2 regions of the Providencia sp. PROV208 genome follow, and region 2 is predicted to be linked to the other one. Evidence: predicted binding sites of a transcription regulator. Region 2 holds the regulator's gene; the other holds the start of a gene.
What was found. The regulator PhoB, encoded in region 2, activates phosphate uptake and scavenging genes when phosphate is short. The targets are predictions, from matches to a motif close to CTGTCATAAAACTGNCNNAT.
Positions count from the first base shown of each region.

Region 1: a site for PhoB is predicted at 5,874-5,893, ahead of PR766_RS09910 (esterase-like activity of phytase family protein). Genes of this name have one in related genera too.

Region 1 covers NZ_JAMPNS010000011.1:159,081-167,396, forward strand. Annotated here, with positions in the region: gene ppiB (peptidylprolyl isomerase B) at 1-447, shown strand, start outside; gene lpxH (UDP-2,3-diacylglucosamine diphosphatase) at 459-1,181, shown strand; gene purE (5-(carboxyamino)imidazole ribonucleotide mutase) at 1,351-1,866, shown strand; gene purK (5-(carboxyamino)imidazole ribonucleotide synthase) at 1,866-2,951, shown strand; gene PR766_RS09905 (MFS transporter) at 3,072-4,325, shown strand; gene PR766_RS09910 (esterase-like activity of phytase family protein) at 4,434-5,816, opposite strand; gene ybbP (putative ABC transporter permease subunit YbbP) at 5,959-8,316, opposite strand, start outside.
Region 2 covers NZ_JAMPNS010000003.1:222,975-231,290, reverse strand. Annotated here, with positions in the region: gene PR766_RS02880 (AAA family ATPase) at 1-2,263, opposite strand, end outside; gene sbcD (exonuclease subunit SbcD) at 2,266-3,480, opposite strand; gene phoB (phosphate regulon transcriptional regulator PhoB) at 3,796-4,485, shown strand; gene phoR (phosphate regulon sensor histidine kinase PhoR) at 4,509-5,807, shown strand; gene brnQ (branched-chain amino acid transport system II carrier protein) at 6,316-7,644, shown strand; gene ggt (gamma-glutamyltransferase) at 7,720-8,316, opposite strand, start outside.

The sequences.
Region 1 (8,316 bases), on a different contig from region 2:
GCAGACAAAGCACCAGTAACTGTTGAAAACTTTCTAACTTACTGCCGCGAAGGTTTCTACAATAATACCATTTTCCACCGTGTTATTAACGGCTTCATGATCCAAGGTGGTGGTTTTGAGCCTGGCATGAACCAAAAAGACACTAAAGCGCCTATCAAAAACGAAGCTAATAACGGACTGAAAAACAGCCGTGGCACATTAGCAATGGCTCGTACTAACGATCCACACTCAGCAACAGCACAATTCTTCATCAACGTTGCTGACAATGACTTCTTAAACTTCCGTTCAGAGCGCCCAGATGGTTGGGGTTACTGCGTATTTGCTGAAGTCGTTGAAGGTATGGACGTTGTTGACAAAATCAAAGGCGTTTCGACCGGTCGCAGTGGTTTCCACCAAGACGTACCTCGCGAAGACGTTGTGATTGAAAAAGTGACTGTCAGCGAGTAATCCCTGAATTTATGTCCACTTATATCATTGCAGATTTGCATTTAAGTGAAGATGAACCGGCGATCACCGCCGGTTTTCTGCATTTTATCGAACAGCAAGCCATCCATGCCGACAGCCTGTATATTCTAGGCGATTTCTTTAATTATTGGATTGGTGATGATGATGAAACACCCTTACACCAACAAGTAGCTCAAGCACTAAGGCAGCTAAGTGAACGTGGTATTCCTTGCTATTTCATTCACGGAAATCGCGATTTCTTAGTGGGTCAACGTTATGCTAAACAGTGCGGCATGACCATCCTCCCCCAAGAAACGCTGCTTGAACTTTATGGTCAACGTATTTTGATTATGCATGGAGATACGCTATGCACCGATGATGCGGCTTATCAAAATTACCGTAAAAAAGTTCATACCCCTTGGATCCAACGCCTTTTTCTCACTTTACCTTTATGTATTCGTCGCCGTATCGCACAAAAAATGCGCCGTAATAGCCAATATGCCAGTAGCATGAAATCCGAAGCGATTATGGATGTGAATTCCCTCGCCGTCATTGATGCATTAAACCGCCATCAAGCGCAATGGATGATCCACGGTCACACTCATCGCCCTGCAATTCATGAAATCAACCTAGAGGGTCATCTCCATTTTAGGGGGGTATTAGGTGCATGGCACAGCGAAGGTTCCGCTTTTGTAATTAATGAAAACGGTATTGAGCTTATTTTCTTTCCTTTTTAGTTTTCGTTCCTTGTTAAAGATGCGCGGGTGAATTCTTGCACTTGAGCCTAATCGTTTGCTTATTTTATAGTCACGCAAACGTTTTCCTTGATCGATTACCGTGATATGATCGGGACAATTCACATTTCCACCCTTAGGGTGACATTTTTCAATACAGGGATCACACCACATGACTGCCCAAGTTCCTGCTCAATCTGCGGCAAAAATCGCCATTGTTATGGGTTCTAAAAGTGATTGGACAACGATGCAACATGCTGCTGATGTACTGACAGAGCTGCAACTGCCTTTCCATGTTGAAATCGTTTCTGCACACCGCACGCCAGATAAACTGTTCTCCTTTGCTGAAAATGCCAAAGCAAACGGTTTTGATGTCATTATCGCAGGGGCTGGCGGTGCGGCCCATTTACCTGGCATGTTAGCTGCAAAAACACTGGTTCCTGTCCTTGGCGTGCCGGTACAAAGTGCCGCATTAAGTGGTGTTGATAGCCTGTATTCTATTGTGCAGATGCCAAAAGGTATTCCTGTTGGCACCCTTGCTATTGGTAAAGCCGGTGCCGCTAACGCCGCACTGCTAGCTGCACAAATTTTAGCCACTCATGATAGTGCGCTATTCAATCGCTTATCCGCATGGCGAGAAGCACAAACCAACGACGTATTAAATAACCCAGATCCGAGGGAAGCGTAATGAAACCGGTTTGTGTCCTTGGTAATGGTCAATTAGGCAGAATGCTGCGCCAAGCAGGGGAACCGCTGGGAATTTCAGTTTTCCCTGTAGGACTAGATGCGGAACCTGAAGCCGTTCCTTACCAACAAAGCGTGATCACCGCTGAAATTGAACGTTGGCCTGAAACACCTTTAACTAAGGAGCTAGCTCGCCATAATGCGTTTATTAACCGAGATATTTTTCCTCGTTTAGCGGACCGATTCCCACAAAAAAGCCTATTCGATACATTAAATTTATCGACGGCACCTTGGGCGCTATTAGAATCTCCAGACCAATGGACAGAATTATTTGCCACTCTGGGTGATTTTTTGATCGTAAAACGCAGAACGGGTGGCTACGACGGTCGTGGCCAATGGCGTGTTCGCCCTGGTGATGAGTTAAATCTTCCCGCAGAAATTTATGGGGAATGCATCGTCGAGCAAGGGATCCCATTTGATGCTGAAGTCTCCGTGATTGGTGCCCGCAGCCAATCCGGTCAATCGGTTTTCTATCCCATCACACATAACCTTCACCAAGAAGGTATTTTACGCACCAGCGTTGCGTTCCCAAATGCGAATCCTGTCCAGCAACAACAAGCACAAGCGATGCTCAGCTCCGTCATGGATGAGCTCGGCTATGTCGGTGTAATGGCTATGGAGTGTTTTGTGGTTGGCGATAAACTGCTGATCAACGAAATCGCCCCTCGTGTTCATAATAGTGGGCACTGGACTCAAAATGGGGCCTCAATCAGCCAATTCGAGCTCCATTTACGCGCGATTCTGAATCTTCCGATGCCGACGCCAGAAGTTTTCAGCCCTGCTGTGATGGTCAATTTAATTGGCACTGATGTTAACCAAGAATGGTTAAATCTGCCTTTAGTCCATTTACATTGGTATGAGAAAGAAGTGCGCCCTGTACGTAAAGTGGGTCACTTAAATCTGACTCATAGCGATGTCCATCAGCTCGAAAATACCCTCGATAATTTGATCCCAATGCTGCCAAATGAGTATAAAAGTGGCATTGAGTGGGCAAAAACAAAATTAGGCTGGTACTCTCGCCAAAAATAGGGAAAATAGCGCTATTCGTGCCTGAAAGTGATATTTCGGGCATTGTGCTATTTTTGCCCTACTTTTATAGTGATTACTTGTGAGTGATGACTAACTCACTAGGGCGCCACTGGAGTGCATATGCCAGAAACACAAGCCTCACCGTTTAGTCCGTTATACCAATGGTCGATTCTTATTCTCCTCGGACTGGTTTATTTCCTTGCTACTGCCACCACCTTCACCTCATTAGGCGTAGTATTACCGAGTATGATCGGCGAATTAAAGTGGAGTTGGACTGAGGCAGGCTTTGGTTTTACTTTACTCGGGTTAACCTGCGGTTTAGCGAGCTTTCTACCCTCATTGCTAATACGTAAAGTCGGTGTTCGTCTCACGCTGCTTTTAGGTATGCTGGTGTTCTGCTCTGGCTTTTACAATCTCTATTCAACGGAAACCATCAGCACCTATTTCTTAGGGACAGCGTTGATTGGTATCGGATTTACGTTACTCGCCACTGTTCCTGGAACCTATGTTCTCTCTCGCCTGTTTGAAAAACAGTCTCTCGCATTCGGTTTGTACTTCACGATTGGCGGGCTAGGTGGCGTAGCCGGTCCGTGGATCTATTTTTATGCCTCGAACCAATTAGGCTCTTGGCGTATGCATTGGGTACTCTGTGCCGTTTATCTTAGTATTGTCACACTCATCACTATCTTAGCGCTCAGAGAAGGCAAAAAAGAGCAAGAACACGCCAAAAACGTGATGCAAAAACAAGTTAGTAGCTCAAGTAAACCTATTTACCGTACAGCAGAAGTTTGGACCGTGCGCCGTGCCCTACGCACTTGGCAATTCTATTTAATCGCCGCAACGTATACTTCTTTTCTATGGTGCGGAATTACGGTAAACAGTTTTGCGGTCGCGCACATTGAAGAACGCGGATTTGGCATGACGGTCGCCGTTTCACTGCTTAGTACCATGGCATTTGTGAACGCTTTTTCTCGCTTTCTCGGTGGTGCCGCTGGGGAATGGTTAGAACCTAAACGCTTACTGATTGGTAGTTTGATTATCATGGTACTGGGCGTTATCGCACTGAGTATTTCCACGTCATGGTTCTGGCTGATTTTATTCGTGATTTGCGTTGGTGTTGGCTATGGAATGACCTTCTTAGCATCCAGCGTATTACTCTCCAATTATTTTGGTCGCGGTCCTTACTTAGAGTTATTCTCTGTCGTCAATTTAATCTCGACTATCGCTTGTTTAGCACCGTTTATTGCCGGCGCTATTAAAGATATTACCGGCAGTTTTACCCCCGCCTTCTTAATCATTGCAGCCCCTGTCATTGTGATTCTATTTTTCACTTTAATGATGAAGCCACCTGCTTTAGCAGTGCAAAAAGATTAATCTCTAAAAAGAAAAAAGCTCGGGGCAACCCGAGCAAATTATTGAACCAAGGGAAAAACAAGGATCCATGTACATATTCAACTTCTTACTGGCATGACCGACTACAAATTACTTTAATAATTCAGGTACTTTCAGCAGGATAAATTCATTGTCATCTGCTTGATTAGGCTCACGGCTAGAAGAGAATGGATAGTTATTGTCATTCCCGACAATAATGTGTTCGCCATCAACAATATCCACGTTTTCAATCGTAAAGAATGGGAAAGTAAACACGCCATTATTCAATGGTTTCTTGGCTAATTGATTAGAATCTTGGATGTTCATCAAATCAATATAAGCTTGCTTATCGACTGCGCCACCGACATTTTTATCTGAAAACTCAATGCGATAAACGCGTTTAAATTTCGCTAAATTGCTAAAGCAATTTTCTTTATTTGTTGCGTTTTCTGGGCACCCTTTATCTGCAGTGCCTTCACCATTATCACGCTCGATGATCAAGCCATGAGTATCATCAATCAGATTAAAATCACCGATAGCATTTTGGTTATCTTCAAAAACATATAACCAACTGCGCCCCGTCCAGTCTTGCTGTCTCACGTCAAATTCCAGAATACGCGCCGCTTTTTTGCCATTCACGTTTTCATAATCTTGCTTAGCTTCTTGCCACAAAGCCCCTTCCAACATGGGGTACAATTTAGTGCCATCTGGTGATGATGCCATCCCCTCAAAACCTTTTGAACGATTAACTTGGAACGTGACTTTCTCTGTCGGTTTACCCGGCGTTGTTAACGTGTAATGGTCCGGTGAAACCACTTTTTTGCCTTCAACTTGTGTTTCAAAAAGCGCTAAAACCTTGCCTTCTAGATCCATTTTAATCAGGTATGGTCCAAACTCATCCCCAACCCACAAAGCACCATTCGAAAATTGGAAACTTTCAGGATCAAAATCACTGCCCGTCAAATAGCGCTGCTGGCTGCTTTCATTAATAATATGAAATGGAATGATTTTATCCGGATCATGGAAAAAGACAGTTTTCAGCGGGTTTACTTTTCCACTTTTAAAATCAATATCATATTGGGTTAAATACAACATAGAATCCGGTGAATTCATTTTGTTACCAAAACCATTGTCCGTTAACACCCAATAAGTGCCATCTTCCATGCGCTTAATACCCGAGTGTCCTTGTAACGGCTGCCCGTTAATAGGAATAAATTTACCTGTTGGACGACCATCTGATTTGCCTTCCACTTTACCCAGCGTATCAACACACGTTCCAGTGGTGTATTTACCACTTTTTTGCATATCCGAAGGGGCATCTTTCGGTGTAGGAACTGTCGTATCGACGGATAAAACAGCATGCCCAGCGAGTGTAGCGGGTACTTGTTTTTGAACTAATGATTGTTGAGCAACCCCTACGGTGCTAAATGAGATTAAACCAAGAAATAAAGAAAGAGATGTCAGCGTGAGTTTTTTCCGATTAAGGCGAGCCATTGTTATTTTCCTATTTTTCATGCCATCAATAATTGATAGCTGAATAATAACCATGGCAAATGAAGGTTTTGTGAAGGATTAGAGACAGTTAGTTTAATGGGCATCCATCATGAGATGCCCATTAAACAACGGAGCCGTATTATCAACTATTAGACAAACGGCGATGTTGGCTACCAGTACCCAATAATCGCAGCCCTAACCAGCCACCGCATACAGATAATAAGAACCCTGCGCAAAGAGGTAGCAATACCCACAACCGCCATTCTGGTTGCCATGGAAAATCAAACACTTTAGTTTGCAATAACCATAGCGCGACTTCAGCACCAAATGCAGCGGCGAGCCCAGCCATTCCCCCCAGCAAAGCAAATTCGCTCCATAAAGTACGACGCATCAGTTTTTTGCTCGCCCCCAGAGTCCGGTATACCACTAACTCTCGCTCACGCTGGCTCATTCCCACTTGAATTTGCGCCAATAACAGCAATAAACCACAGAAAATGACCAGAACAACCATCACTTCCAACGCTTGGCTCACTTGCTGCAAAATCTGCTGAATTTGCGTGATAATCGCACCGGTATCTAACACATTAATCGTTGGATATTGATGACTCAGCTGAGTTAATAACTGCCCATCGCCATCATAATGGAAGCTACTCAGCCAGGTTTCCGGCATCGGTGATAACGTTTCTTCCGCAAAAATAAAATAGAAATTCGGGCGTAGACTTTCCCAATCAACTTTACGGATGCTGCTCACTTTGGCAGTAAAAATCTGCGAACCTGCATTGAAAGTTAGCTTATCACCGATTTTTAATCCTAACTCCTTAACCACCGTTTGCTCGATAGATACCTCACCTGCTTTAGGTGGCCAGCTCCCTTGTTCCAATTCATTGGCAGGTGGTAATGTTGACTGCCAGGTTAAACTTAACTCCCGTCTTACCGTATTATTATTAGGATCACGAGTATCTGCCCATTCAATCGCAGATTGGTCATTAATTTCAGACAAGCGAGCTAATACCACCGGATTAAATTCGGTCGGTGTTACTTGATACTGTTTTAATAACTGTGTCACCGGATCAAGCTGAGACTGAGTCATATTGATCAGGAAATAATTTGGACTATCCGCTGGAAGTTGCTGCTGCCAGCGATCCAATAGATCCCCACGAACCAAGATCAATAGCGCCAGCAACATAAACGATAATGAAAATGCGCTCATTTGCGTGATGGTTTGCAGTGGTTGACGCAGTAAACGACTCACGGACAAACGTAGACTTAGCTGACGAAATTGTATTTTCCTCAGTAGCCATAATCCCAGCCAGCCAATCAGTGCTAGCAATACCGCAACCACAACAATACCCAGCAAAATTGACCATAATAATGGATTTACTCCTGCAAACAGGAATAATCCTCCGACGACAATTAGTGTCACTACCGGCAGATAATAATATAGCGGCCAAATTGGTGATTTGGCATCTTCACGTAAGACGCGAGAAGGCTGAGTGCCCATCAATTGGTAGTAAGGTCGAATCCCGACAATGATCGCGATGATAAACAACGTTGCTATCGACCAGATCCATGGCCAGAAACTCGCGCTCGGCAAGGCTTTTGGTAACATTGCCGACAAAATTTGCATTAAGATCCCTTCAAACGCGAGTCCTAGCAAGGAACCGAGTAATGCCGCCGCGATCAATATCACTAACCATTGACCGATGATCCACTTACGCAGTGCATTGCGCCCTGCGCCCAGCGTTTTTAAAACCGCGATCAATTGATGGCGGCTTCGGCAATAATGGGTCATTGACACCACAACGGCGGCAATCGCCAGTAATAATGTTAACAACACCGATAACAGTAAAAATTGCTGAGCTCGCTTAAAGGTTTTCCCCACCGCACCACTATCATCATCCAAGGTATACCAGCGCTGATCGCTCCTGAGCTGAGTATCATATTTCTCTTTGAAAGTGTCTATCGCTTGACGTGAGCCTGCAAACATATCTCGATAAGTTAAGCGGCTACCGATTTGAATCGCCCCCGTTGATGGCGCATCCTCAATCGAAATCAGCACTCTTGGCGCAATTTGAAAAGGGTTAAAACCGCTATCCGGCTCCTGAACTAATGTGCCTGAAATGGTCAACGTCCCATCGCCAATATCAATCTGTTCACCGACCTTTAAATTGAGTAATTCCAATAAGCGCGGTGCAACTAAAATATGCCCTTTGGTGGGTTTCAGACCCGCAGGCTCGGTGACCAAGTCACCGTATAACGGATAACTCGAATCCGCTGCTTTTACTAACACCAACTGAGGTCGCCCTTCTTCATCCTCAGTCGAATACGCCATGGTTGAAAACGAAATTTGTTGGCTCAATGTGAGCCCAGCCTGTTGCGCCGCCGCTAACCATTCAGGGTCGCTTGGATGGGAGGAACGCAGTACCAAATCACCTGCCAGTAATTCTTGGCTTTGGTAACTCATACTGTTTTCTATACGATCACTGATCCGCCCTAATGC
Region 2 (8,316 bases):
AATGGTATTTAAGTTTTTCATCAAGAAGCGATAGCTCGGAGAGCAGTTGCTTAGTTTGAGCTTGCTGTTCGTAATAGTGGTTTTTTGCCTCTTGGTGTTGGCGTTCCAGCTGTGTAAATTCACTGGTGATGGTTTGCTGAACCGTGAGTTGATTGCGCAAATCTAAAAGGCATTGCTCTACTGCGAGATGTGTTTTCGCTAATTCCGGTGTAAGTGCTTGCTTACAAGCTTGTCGCCATTGGGTATTGAGAGCATCTAATTGGACCTGTAACTGTTTTTGTGTTGCTTCATTATCTTGTTGGCGACGTTTATCCGCTTGTAATAATGCTTGGTGTTCGGTGAGTTGTTGTTTTTCGGATTCTATCTGTGTGTTGAGCGCAACCAATTGTTGCTGGGTTTCGTTTGGCGTAACAGCATGGTATGCCTCTAAAGCAGGATGCTTTAATGAGCCACAAAGGGGGCACGGTGTTCCTTCAATGAGTTGTTGGCGTTCATGTTCCAAGCTGACAATTTTTTGTTCTAATTGAAGTTTTTGTTCTAAAACTTGGCGTTGAGGCTCCAATTGAGTCACTCTATCTTGTGTAATTGCAATCAGTTTTTCCACTTGCTGGATAGATTCTGCGAGCTGGTTTTGTTGCTGAATGTGTAGCTGTACTTGCTGGTGTTTTTCCTCATGTTGCGAGAGTAAAAGTGGCAGTATTTGAGCATGCTGTAACTGTGCTTGCAGTTGAATAATGAGAGCGTTAATTGCACTTATATCGTGTTTTTCTTTGTATTCTTGAAATTGTTTTTCAAACTGATTAAAGCGGGAGTGAAACGCTTCAAGACTGAGCTGAGCTTTTTGATGTTCTTTCAGTTTTTGCAATTGAGCTTGTTGCAATGTTTGCCATTCTAGCTTGATTGCGTGCTGTTTTTGCTGATTTTTAGTGAGTTGTTCAGTCAGTTCATAAACAAATTGACCTTGCTGCTGCCAGCGCCCTAATTGGGTAATTATTTGGGCGTCATTTGCGTGTTCTTGGAGAAATAATTGCGTTTTATTCAGCCCACTCTTAGCATGATCAATTTGCTGCTGAGCGTTCTCTACACTTGCTTTTTTCTGTAAATACTCACTGTTTAGCTGACTTAATTGCTCTGAGAGTTGCAATTTTTGTTGATTGAGCTGGGAAAGTCGATTGTCTAATGGGCGCACTTCGTTATCGATCATGACCGTCGTTTTCTGTACCCATTCATTGTATTGATTTTGTTCAAGCTGCGCTTGGGCATGTTGGGTCACTAAAGGTAAACGTTGCTTTTGAGCCTCTTCTAAGTGTTGGGTTATGCGTTGCTGTTTTTGAGTCTGTTCATCAAGTTGAGTTTGCAAGCTTTGCACTGCCAGCCAATCCGGGCGTAAGGCTTCCGCAGGAGAGCTTTGAGCGAGCTTGTGTAATTGGGGCTCTGCCGCTTGATAGCGTTGTTGAGCTTGCTGTTGCGCTAGCTGTAATCGCTGGGTATTTTGTGCGAGCTGTTGATACTGTTGGTGCCAAGTCACGGCTTGTTGATGGCGAAGTTTACTTTGACCCAGCTGCTGTTCTTGGGCTGAATATTGTTGCTGCTTTTCAACAAGCTCTTGATATTCGATTTCCGTAAGCAGATTGATGCTACTGGCTTGTGCTCGAAGGAGATCGAGATCAGTTTTGGCTTGTTTATGCTGATTAAAGATATAGACCGAAATTTGACTATAAATTTCGGTGCCAGTGATCTCTTCCAATAAGTCAGCGCGTTCTTTTTCTGTGGCATTGAGAAAAGCGGCAAAATCACCTTGGGAAAGTAAAATAGATTTGGTGAAACGTCCAAAATCCAATCCCGTGATTTGCACAATTTTTTCACGAATTTCACTGACTTTTTCTGCGATAATTTGCCCATCAGCGACGGTTGCTAGCTCTGCTTTAGGATCTTGGAGGTTGCCATCGGCTTTATTATTTGCGCGGCGTTGGCTCCAGAATGCACGATAAGCGATACCTTTAACTTCAAATTCTACTTCCGCTAAGCATTCGCCCGTATGGCGAGTCATCAGTTCATTTTTACTTTTTGATATTTGCCCTAAACGTGGGGTTTGATGGTATAGCGCGAGGCAGATAGCATCTAATAAGGTGGTTTTTCCTGCTCCCGTAGCACCAGTGATGGCAAATAACCCATTGCTGGCAAACGGTTCTTCAGTGAAATCAATTTTCCATTCACCTTTAAGGGAATTAATATTTTTGAGACGTAAGCTTAAAATTTTCACGCTTATTCCCCTTGTTCAGTGCGTAAGGTGGCGTAGGATTGCTTGAACAGTTGTAATAAACGCTGCTCTAACGCTTTGTCTTCTAATGATTCTTCAGCAAGCCTTCGAGAGAAGACTTCTTCAGCCGTTAATTCACTCAATGTTTCATTGGGCTGTGTAAGGTTTTGGCCTGTTTGGGCTCGACGAGCACGGCGTAGGCGAACCACTTCGACACAGCGATCTTGGGTGAGCGCTTCAATTCGTTGCTGGATATCGCCAAGATAATCTTGGGATGCGACTTCAATATCTAACCAAGTTGGGCGGTTTTCAGTGGTGGTGGGTAACGTCATAAGCTGTTGTTGCAGCTCTTTTAACGTGCCCTTAAGACTATACAGTGGTTGAGAAACAAGGATAGGCAGCAATGTAACATTGGAAAATTGATGACCCTTAAATTCCACTAAACACACACTTTTTTGTTGTTGTGATTCGTCAAAGCTGAGTGCAATGGGGGAGCCGCTATAACGAATATATTCTTTCCCACCAATTAATTGCGGGCGGTGGATATGCCCGAGTGCAATATAATCTGCTGGAGGAAAGGCTCCGGACGGAAATGCATCCAATGTACCGATATAAATTTCGCGGACGGAATCGGTGAGTTCTGCACCGATCACAGTGAGATGTCCTGTCGCGATGATAGGAATATCTAAGCCAAGAGCTTCGCGCTGCTTAACGGCTTTTTGGTAACAGGTTTGATAGTAATCACGGATGGCATTTTGCAATGAAAGTTGTTTTTCTTCACTACTTTGCCCTGCCATACTGATTTGAACATCCCTTGGGCGTAAAAACGGGATGGCGCAAACTAGCCCAGTCGGATTTCCTTGTTTATCTTTTAGCGTAATGACATGAGATTCACTGCTTGAGGTGATGACATGGGTGTTTAAATAACGTAATAGCGCACTGGATTCGTTTAGAACAGAAACCGAATCATGGTTGCCGCTTAAAATGACTAATTGGCAGTTAGTTCGTTGTAAATCAACAATAAATTGATTGTATAGTTCACGGGCATAGCTAGGTGGTGCCCCAGTATCAAAGACATCACCTGCCACTATCAGTGCATCCACTTGGTGCAGTTTGATTTGTTCAATTAACCAGAGTAAAAAGTGCTGATGCTCAGATGCTCGATTTTTGGTGAAAAAATATTGACCTAAATGCCAGTCTGAGGTGTGGATGATGCGCATGAGCTACCTATTCCTATGATTATGACGCTTTTACTATACTAATATTCAAACCCTATAGTTTGCTGTATCACAGTATACCGCATCGGTGCCATATGAAGGGAAGCGCATGAAAAATAGTTGAGAAGCGCTTCGCAATGAAAGTAGGAAGAAAGTAGGAAGCTTGGCTGATATGGCTTTTATGTTTCACTTACATGACAGTAAACTGTTAATCTAATGATGGATCGTAGCCTTACGTTGAGATATTCATAATTCTGTCACAAAACTGACGCATAATGCGGTCACATTAAAAATCTCTTCTTATTTACAGGAACAATCATGGCAAGACGCATTCTAGTTGTTGAAGATGAAGCGCCCATCCGAGAAATGGTTTGTTTTGTATTGGAACAGAATGGTTTTCAGCCTACAGAAGCTGATGATTATGATTCTGCGATAGCACAATTGGTTGATCCATTACCTGATTTAGTGTTGCTGGATTGGATGATCCCCGGAGGTTCAGGCATCCAAGTGATCAAACATATGAAACGAGATAGTGCTACGCGTGATGTCCCCGTAATGATGCTAACCGCGAGAGGGGAAGAAGAAGATCGTGTGAAAGGGTTAGAAGTTGGCGCGGACGATTATTTAATTAAGCCGTTCTCACCAAAAGAATTGATAGCCCGTGTTAAAGCAATTTTGCGGCGCATCTCGCCAATGTCGACAGAAGATATTATTGAAATGAATGGGTTAGTGCTTGATCCGACTTCCCATCGTGTTACGAGTAATGAGATTCCCATCGATATGGGACCTACCGAATATAAGCTACTTCACTTTTTTATGACCCATCCAGAGCGAGTCTATAGCCGCGAGCAGTTACTTAATTATGTTTGGGGTGCAAACGTGTATGTCGAAGATAGGACGGTAGATGTGCATATTCGTCGTTTAAGAAAAGCGTTAGAGCTAGATGAGCATGATAAAATGGTGCAAACGGTTCGTGGTACTGGCTACCGCTTCTCTGTGCGTTATTGAGAAACCATTAGGGAGAAACAGGGGTGCTTGAACGCTTATCCTTAAAACAGCTGATCTGGGGGCTGTTTTTATTTATTTTACCCGCACTAATATTATCTATTTTTATTGGCCACCTGCCGTGGCTATTGGTTATTTCATTACTAGCTGCGTTAATTTGGCATGGATATAACCTGCTAAAACTTTCAGACTGGTTGTGGCTAGATAGAAGTATGTTGCCACCAGATGGTAAAGGGGGCTGGGAGCCAATATTTTACGGTATTTATCAAATGCAGCAGCGTAACCGTAAGCGCCGCCGCGAATTAGGGCAACTTATTAAACGGTTTCGCAGTGGAGCTGAGTCTCTACCCGATGCGGTCGTTATGATGACCACGGAAGGCAATATTTTTTGGTGTAACCGCCACGCTCAACAGCTTCTTGGCTTTCGCTGGCCAGAGGATAACGGGCAGCATATTTTTAATTTATTACGTTATCCTGATTTTAGCCGTTATTTCACGGTGAAGAGTTATGATCAAGCGCTGACGATTGAATTGAACAGCGGTGAAATTGTGGAGTTTCGCATTTTGCCATACACCAGTGACCAGTTATTGATGGTGGCTCGAGATGTGACTGAAAAGCGCAGATTGGAAAAAGCACGCAGAGACTTTTTTGCCAACGTTAGCCATGAATTACGTACACCACTGACCGTCATTCAAGGTTATCTCGAGGTGATGGATGACCAAGAAGGAACATCACCGATGAATAAAAAAGCCTTATCGGTGATGCAAGAGCAGACCCATCGGATGGATAATTTAGTGAAGCAATTGCTGCAACTATCACGAATTGAGGTTGCCCCTCAAATTAATCTTGATGAACAGATTAATATGCCGGTCATTCTTAAAATGATTGAACAAGAAGCCATTGGCTTAAGCCAAGGGCGACATGAGTTTGAATTCGTGATTGATGAAAAACTGCGAGTGCATGGTAATGAAGAACAGTTACGCAGTGCGGTTGCTAACTTGGTTTATAATGCGATAAACCATACACCGGAAGGGACGAAAATTAAGGTGAAATGGCAGAAAACCAATAACGGCGCACAATTTAGCGTGAGTGACAATGGTCCTGGAATTCCTGCTGAGCACATTCCTCGCTTAACGGAACGTTTTTATCGTGTGGATAAGGCGCGCTCTCGACAAGGTGGTGGGGGAACGGGCCTAGGTTTAGCGATTGTTAAGCATGCTGTTCAGCATCATAGCAGCCAATTATCGGTCACCAGTCAGATTGGTAAGGGCAGTGAATTTTCCTTTACGTTACCGCCTGTTTTTATTGTGTCAGATAAAAAATAGGTGTGCCAAATAATCGCTAAAAATGAAACCTTGCTAATAAAATCATTGCATTAGCAAGGTTTTTTGTTTTGCTATTTCTTCCTTTTTGACGTTATTTTTAATCGCCGCGCTATATTTTCATTGTTATCCCTCAATTTTCTTCATCTTATCCTGCCAAAATACATTATGAGTGGTTAAATAATGTTTTGTTGCTGTTTTTTTAGCCTGAATATATACGGGATATTGCAAATTTACTGACAGTAATCACTGGTTCTTAAATTTAGTTTGGTACTTTATTCTTGTTTTCAGGTTTGCTCTTGCCTTTTTTCCCTATAAAAGTTTTACTTGTCGCCAGTTATTGGCGATTTTTACTGTTTTTTGATGTTTAGTATTACAAAGCTAACCAAGGCATGCATTTTATATTGTTAAAGTCATGTTAATCAGAACTCTATTTCGTCATATATGTTCCAATAGGTTATCTATGAGATAGCCTGTTTTTAATTCATAATTTACTAAAAATTAACATAATATGGCTCATCGTTTATCATCCAGAGATATCCTCGCCTTAGGTTTTATGACCTTTGCGCTATTTGTTGGTGCTGGAAATATCATTTTCCCGCCAATGGTCGGTTTACAAGCAGGTGAGCAGGTTTGGACTGCTGCACTTGGTTTCTTAGTCACTGGCGTCGGTCTTCCTGTTCTTACTGTTGTTGCACTAGCAAAAGTGGGGGGCGGTATTGAAGCGCTCAGCACGCCGATTGGTAAAACTGCTGGTTTATTATTAGCTGTCGTTGCTTACTTATCAGTAGGACCTCTTTTCGCGACACCAAGAACAGCAACCGTTTCGTATAAAGTGGGTATTGCGCCATTGCTTGGTGGTGAATCGGAAATCTCCCTATTGGTTTATAGTGCAATCTATTTTGTACTGGTCATCGGAATTTCGTTATATCCAGGTAAGTTACTTGATAGCGTGGGGCATATTCTGGCGCCAGTAAAAATGTTGGCACTGGCTATATTGGGTATTGCGGCGGTGATGTGGCCCGCAGGGCAGCCAATTGTGGCAACGCCAGAATATCAAAATATGGCATTCTCTAATGGTTTCATCAATGGTTACTTAACGATGGATACATTAGGTGCGATGGTGTTTGGTATCGTCATTGTGAATGCAGCACGCTCACGAGGTATCGAAAACTCCTCATTATTAACTCGTTATACTATGTGGGCGGGCTTAATTGCAGGGGTTTTATTAACGCTGGTTTATTTATCGCTGTTTAAACTGGGCGAGAATAGCGGTTCATTAATTCCAAATCCTGCCGATGGTGCTGATATTCTGCATGAATATGTTCAGTACACTTTTGGGAACTACGGTAGCTTCTTCTTAGCGGTGCTGATTTTTGTTGCCTGTATGGTAACTGCTGTTGGTTTAACGTGTGCATGTGCTGAGTTTTTCAGCCGTTATGTCGCAATTTCTTACCGTAAGTTAGTGCTAATTTTGGGTCTGTTCTCCATGGTGATTTCAAACCTTGGGCTCAGTAAGCTGATCGCATTTTCACTGCCTGTTTTAGTATCAATCTATCCGCCTTGTATTGTTTTGATTTTGATGAGCTTTACATTGAAATGGTGGCGTAATCCAACCATCGTAATTGCACCGACGATGTTAACAAGTTTTGTGGTTGGCTTGATTGGCGCAGTGAAAGCATCGGATAGTTTGAAGACCTACATTCCAGATTGGATGACGTCTATCCCATTATACCAACAAGATTTAGCTTGGGTGTTACCATCCGTCGCTGTGCTGGTTGTTGCTATTGTGTGTGATAGATTCATTTCACCATCTAACGAACGTCATAAACACGCGTAGTATTTTGTAAATACGCAATAAAAATGCCAGTGGAGGATAATCCCACTGGCATTTTTCGTTATCATGATGACTGAATTAATTCACACCCACAGCACTACCCGCAGGGCGGCGGACATCGTTAGAGCCATAGATAAAGCCTTCGCGAACTTTACCGGAAACGGCAGAATCGTTACCTGAGGATTTTGCACTGACGCCTGCACCATCAGGAATACCAATCATAATCAGCTCCGCAGCGCCCCATGGCGTCTGTTCAACCATCTTATATCCCATTTTATCTAGTAGAGCTAACGTATCTTTAGACACGCCACGCTGTTCATAGTAAACCTCGTCTGGGAGCCATTGATGGTGAATTCGAGGGGCATTTACCGCTTCTTGTGGAGGCATACCATGGTCAATAATATTTAACGCGGTTTGTAAGGTAATCGAAATAATACGAGAGCCACCCGGTGAGCCGAGAACTAAGAACACTTTGCCATCTTTGGTGACAATTGTTGGGCTCATGGATGATAGTGGGCGCTTACCGGGGGCAATGGAGTTTCTTTCTCCTTGTACTAATCCATACAGATTTTTTTCGCCGACTTTGGTGGTGAAATCATCCATTTCATCATTCAAGAAGAAGCCTGTACCCGGTGGGATAACGACGGAGCCAAATCGACCATTAATCGTGTAAGT